DNA from 2 places in the Pseudalkalibacillus sp. Hm43 genome. Region 2 is predicted to be linked to the other one. Evidence: riboswitches for the same ligand, from Rfam matches in the RefSeq annotation. Region 2 holds a riboswitch; the other holds the start of a gene.
What was found. Region 2 has a riboswitch for cyclic di-GMP ahead of ACXQIQ_RS02440 (GspE/PulE family protein). Riboswitches for the same ligand answer to the same signal wherever they lie in the genome.
Positions count from the first base shown of each region.

Region 1: it holds a riboswitch for cyclic di-GMP, as region 2 does, so the genes downstream of both, ACXQIQ_RS14440 (hypothetical protein) here and ACXQIQ_RS02440 (GspE/PulE family protein) in region 2, are expected to answer to the same signal.

Region 1 is NZ_CM135129.1:2,735,516-2,738,670, forward strand. Features, by position in the region: gene kynB (arylformamidase) at 1-386, shown strand, start outside; gene ACXQIQ_RS14435 (hypothetical protein) at 539-697, shown strand; cyclic di-GMP riboswitch class I at 1,021-1,108, shown strand; gene ACXQIQ_RS14440 (hypothetical protein) at 1,238-2,509, shown strand; gene ACXQIQ_RS14445 (DUF2569 domain-containing protein) at 2,555-3,088, opposite strand.
Region 2 is NZ_CM135129.1:475,544-478,698, forward strand. Features, by position in the region: gene ACXQIQ_RS02440 (GspE/PulE family protein) at 1-1,428, opposite strand, end outside; cyclic di-GMP riboswitch class I at 1,503-1,591, opposite strand; gene ACXQIQ_RS02445 (GGDEF domain-containing protein) at 1,927-2,997, shown strand; gene ACXQIQ_RS02450 (PCYCGC motif-containing (lipo)protein) at 3,046-3,155, opposite strand, start outside.

The sequences.
Region 1 (3,155 bases), 1.5 Mb from region 2:
TCGTCGTCCACTTAGAAGGACGAGAATCAATCACACCGGAAGATTTACAAAACTATGATCTGAGCGAAGTGGAGCGGGTGTTGATCAAGACGGCCTCATGGAAAGATCGAACGAAATTTCCAGAGTCGATTACGTATCTGTCACCTGAACTTGCTCCATTTTTAAAAGAAAACGGAATTCGATTGATTGGCGTGGATGTACCATCCGTCGATCAAGTCGACTCCAAAGATTTGCCAGCACATCACAGCTTGCTCGACCACAACATTCATATCTTGGAAAGCGTCATGTTGGACGATGTAGAAGAGGGGATTTACGAGCTGATTGCACTGCCACTTCCATTAGCCGAATCCGACGCGAGCCCAGTGAGGGCAATACTTCGTAGGTGATTATTAAGCCAGTGTTAGCGAGATGTAAACATCGTTAGAGTTGTGTATTCATTCAGTAAATTCTAACAAATATCGCAAAAAATTTACTATAGTGTAGTTAACCGGGAAACAAGCCGGTCAAAAACTTTTGCGATATAAGGAGTGGATTGAACGTGAAGAAAAGTTTTCTCGCTAAACTAGGCTCTGCACTACTCGCAATTATGTTAATTACAGCTTGTAATGGAACGGAAGAAGAACCAGCTAACGAAGAACCAGCAAACGAAGAACAAGAAACCAACACTGAAGACGGAGAGTCTGAAGAAGGTTCTTGATCATATTATTTTGTAAAATTGAATAGTAGGCACACGACCTACCTCCCTCACCCTCACATTTGGAGCTGCCCCGAGCAGCTCTCTTTTTTTTGTGAGTAAAAAAGACGGTACCAGGCACCGATTAGGAAGCCAATGGTACCAACGCTTCTCAATCGGTGCCTGACACCACCCTTCAAATTACCTATTTCATATTGCTTATAAGAGTGGAAATATCATGCGGGATTGCCATTTCTGATAGAAAACACCTATAAATTATCAGAAAAAATAGGAAGATAGAACTTCGAAGAATGGTGTCGAATTGTTGTATACTAAAACCATTGAAGAGCAGATAAAGGCAAAGCTATCGAAAGGTAGTGACGCAAAGCTAAAGGGACTAACGGTGAACCCCACCTATGTCAGCCAGTTGCCTAGGACCGATCAGTCATACATAAGAAGGATTAAAGCTAGCATAGGTCAACAAGGCAAATTACAAGAGTACAGGATTCTGTAACTCTCGTAGTCTGCTTTTTTTATGAAAAATAAACGAAAGGAATGAAGCAAATGATGAAGAAATGGATTGCAGTACTAAGCGCAGCTTCTCTACTACTATTCGGAACCTCACCAGCAGCGTTCGCAAACACAAATGAGTCTACTCCAAAAGTTGAGATGAAAGACAGTACATCCACTACGGAAGAACCAACAACTGAAGAAAACAATGAGGAATCCACAACAGAAGAAAGTAATGAGAAAGAAGAAACTAACGAAGACGAAGCTACAGAAGATGAGGAATCAGAAGAAGCAGAAGAAGAGCCGTCCCTATTACCAGGTGACTTCTTCTATTTCGTAAAAACAATGATTGAAAATGTACGGCTTGCAGTAGCTTCTGACGACTTTGAAGAAGCAAAGATCTTAGCTGATATTGCATCTAAGAGAATTGCTGAAGCTAATGCTCTTTTTGCTGCTGGTGAAACTGAGCTAGCTGAGAAGACGCTTGAAGAAGCAATTAAAGCACAAGAAGCAGCTCTTGAAAAATCAGAAAGTAACGAAGAGTCTTCTGAAGAAACAGAAGAAGGAACAGAAGAGTCTGAGGAAGGTTCTGAAGAAGAGGAATCTTCCGAAGGTGACGAAGAGTCCACTGAAGGTGAACAAGAGTCTGAAGAAGGAACAGAAGAAGAGGAAGAGTCCACTGAAGAAGAGGAAGAAGATTCCGATATGGACGAACTCCAATCGAAACTTTCTCAAAACATTAACGCATTGCTAATGGCATTAGCGCTTGTTGAGAACCCTCAAGCTCAAGAGTCTCTTATGAAAAATATCCAAAAAGCATTCGCAAAATTGGATAAAAAGATTGCAAAACTAGAAGAAAAGCACAACAAAAAAGAAGATATGGATGAAGAAGAGTCAGAAGAGGAAGAGTCTGACGAAAATGAATCAGAATCCGTTGAAGAGGAAGCAAATGAGGACGAGGAGTCCGAAGATGAGGATAAAGACGATGAAGAAATAGCTGCTAAGAAAGCAGAAAAAGCAAAACAAAAAGCTGAAAAGAAAGCTCAAAAAGAACGAGAAAAAGCAGCCAAGAAACAAGAAAGAGCTGAAAAGAAGCAAGAAAAGCAAAAAGAAAGAGCGGAAAAGAAACAAGAGAGAGCTGAGAAAAAGCAAGAGAAGCGCGAAAAGCAAAAGCGTGACCGAGACGACGATGATGATCGTGAAAAAGAGCGTAAACGCGACCGAGACAAAGATCGCGATGACGATGATGAAGAAGATGAAGACGACGATGATGACCAAGACAACGATGATGACGAAGACGATGATGATGAAGAGGACGACGATTAATCGTTCCGTTGAGAAAGGAGACTGCCACGAGGCGGTCTCCTTTTTTTATAACGTCAAATTGTTACTCGCAACCGTCTTTTCCTTAGGACCACTGACAAAAGTCGCTTTTACTCTTTTTGACCTCATCAGATAAGGAATCCATATGATACTTAATAACAGCGCTCCAGCTTGCTGTCGATACGACTGGTTTTGGATATATTGCAATGTATCAGCTGTAATAGGTAGTGTACCGAAAATCCAATTCGTAATGAATCCATCAGCGACTGCAAAAACCGTCATGGCAATCAGAAAAGAAATCATAAACCTCGGAAAAAGAGAACTCCTCGTTAACAACAGCCACAGACCAACCAAGGAAAGAATGATCAACAGAAGATCCACACCAACACCCATCCAAAAAGCAGGTTCAAACCAGGTGTGATAGAGGGGATTACCACTTTCCGTCAATAAACTCCAAGCGGGTGTATTGTAAACGGTCCAATACGTTTGATACAAAGAATAGAGCCGAATGACCGGGACTAACAGAAGACCAAAGACAATGAGGATCAACCATCCACCAATACCTTCATGCTTAGACCCCATAAGGAATCTCCTTTCCTCTTAATAAGTTATAAATACCCTTCCCATAGTTACTTCAATCCAATTTTTT
Region 2 (3,155 bases):
GCACAGCTTACATCCATCACCACGTACAACAGCAATCTTCGAACTTTTATTTGTCGTTACGAAGGAGCGGAAATTCCCGATTGCACTTTTGCTTTTCGCATCATCTGAAGGAACCAGTCCATGTGCTTCAAAAAGCTTGGATTCTTCATCAGACGCAGGCATGCTTTTCGCACACCGCTCACAAACCTTTCTCACCAATCGTTGGCTAACGATACAAGTTAAGGAGGTTGCGAGGAGATATGGCTCGATGCCCATATCAAGAATTCTTCGGATCGTTCCAACTGCATCTTTCCCATGGATCGAACCTAGAACGAGCCGTCCGGATAGTGATATTCGAGTTGATGCTTCTACTGTTTGTTTGTCCTCTAGATGACTGACCATGATGACATTAGGATCTTGAGTTAGCATTGTGCTTAATCCATTCGTGAAATTAAATCCGATTGAATCATTCACTTCCACTTGGGTAATTCCATCCAGCCGTCTATCAACACTTTGTTCAACGGATACAATTTTATGTTTTGGGTGATTGATATGGTCGAGAATGGAATACAGTGAAGTCGTTTTTCCACTCATTGATGGTCCTGAGATAAGGACAAAGCCGCTGCGACGATCAATGGCTGATTCCACTTGTTTCAGGTTGTTTTCACTAAAGCCGAACTCATTAAGTTTCAACAATTGATCCGTACGATCGATTAATTTTAAGACCGCACTTTCCCCATTAATGGTTGGAACCGTAGAAACCCGAATGTCGTAATCCGTATTATACGCTTCCTTATGTATGTACCCGGTTTGCGGGAGTCCCCTTTTTGACGCATTTAAACTCGCTATTGTTTTGATCCTACCTATAATTGATTCTTTCAGATCGTTTGAAATAACCTTTTGTTTTTCAAGCATCTGATTGATGCGATACTTGACTGAAAGACCATCTTTTTCAGCATCCAAGTGAATATCACTCGCATTTTGCTGGACAGCATACTCGATGATATCATTCAGCTCTTTAACAGAACTCAAAACCCCATAGTGATCGATAATCGCCATCTCTAGTTCACTTCTTGTTGCAATACAAGGTTGGACGATCATACCAGTCGTCTCCTGGATATCTTTGATGGCCTCTTGATTAAGGGGATCCACCATAGCCACTTTAAGCTTTCCACTCATTTGTTCAATCGGTATGAAGCAATGTTTTCTGGCTAGGGCTTCATGTATGAGTTGAATGGTACTACGGTTCGGTACAATCTCATCCATATTCACGACAGGTATGCCAAGTTGAAATTCTAGGGCTTCAGCGAGTTGACGTTCGGTTATGAGATGATCCTCTACTAATATTTCCCCTATCTTTTTAAAGGAATGGGTTTGTTTTTGGAGCGCGTTTTCAAGTTGATCCTCTGTAATCAGTCCATTCATGACCAATAATTCACCTATGCGCATATACAACCTCCTTTTGGTACTATTCCGACATTGATAGAAATAAAAGGATATTAATAGACATAAAAAGCCAATGTTTGAGCGGCCCGACGATCATGCCTCGTGAAGAGGATTAGACTCGTAGCTTTGCGTCCCCAACTTTCGTATGGGTTTGCCTTTTTTCATTCATTTGGCTTGAGTGGAATTTATTTTCTGTCTAGGAAAAATGACCCTTTTCTGTATGTTTCAATTATACTGTAAACCTATAGTTGGAAAAATAGAGCATTATCACTAAATTGAATGCTAGATAAAAAGGACCAACAAGTGAGTATTTTATGTTTTCAGAAAATAATACATAGGTATTTGTAACTAAGTTACAAACCAAGGGATTAGGTATAATGATGTGTTTCTAGATTACTCGATTATGTCGAAATAAAGAATATTATAGATTTTTAATCCATGAACCCTACCTGATTATGGTAAAATACTCATTACATCATGTTCTTAGGGTGATCTTACATAATGAAGGACTTAATATTTCACACAACACTGATCTTATCGTATTTGTTTTTAGTTGGATTCATCATGGGTTGGCGTGAACAGAACTTTTCACGGTTTGTAAACAGGCTGTTCATTGGAACTGGTACAGGGCTAATGGGAATCGTATTGATGTATTATTCTATAAGAATCACAGAAACAGTAATACTTGATATGCGGCACTTGTTCATGATTATCGCTGCCTTGTTTGGTGGTCCTATTTCGGCAATGCTTTCAGCAGTAATTATTGCCTCCGGAAGAATTTTACTCTTCGGAGTTACAGAAGCGTCATTGACGGTAGCTGTCTTGTTTGTATTCATCGGTGTCATTTACAGTTTGATTGCGAAATTGAGATACAACAATTACATTAAAGGATTCATCATGAACATGGTCACATTAGTGCTCGTATTCATGGTCATCAATCATCTTGTCAGTTTTACTCAAGCTATGGAAAGCACCATTTATCTATTCGCCATCTCAATTCCAGTCGGTTTTTTGACCGTTTCCCTTTGGATCTATCTTTATCGGTATAACGAGATGGTCAAGACTTATAAAGCACAAGCGAAGGTCGATTTTTTGACCAGCTTGAACAATGTCCGTAAGTTTGATGAAGAGATGAACGCATTTAAAAAACACCGGCTCCCAAAAGGCGAACGGTTATCGATTTTATTGATTGATATCGACTTCTTTAAGAAAGTGAATGATACTTATGGGCATGAAGCTGGAGATGAAGTCCTCCGCCAATTAGGTCAGGTATTGAAATCGAAAGCCAGGATGAAAGATATCGTGTCCAGAAATGGTGGCGAAGAGTTTTCGATCTTACTTCCAGATTGTGATTTGGAAACTGCTGAGGAAATAGCAGAACGCATACGAAATGCTGTAGAGAACCATATTTTCGATTTACCGGATGGGTCTGGCATCCAAATTACTGTATCCATCGGTGTAGCGAGCTTTCCGGACACCGTTAAAGTGTTTGATAAGTTATATAAGGAAGCGGATGAGGGTCTTTATAAAGCAAAACGCACAGGCAGGAATAAAGTTTGTGTCCCTACATAAAAAAGTGCGACCACGATGTTTTTCTAACTCATCGTGGTCGCTTTTTCATTACATCGGTTTAGGTGTTGGAGTAGGCTCCATCCCACTTTGACCGTATTTAGCTTCAATCATTGCTCTAATGTCTTTCAGGTCTGTCCCTTTTTCATATTCGAATTTAG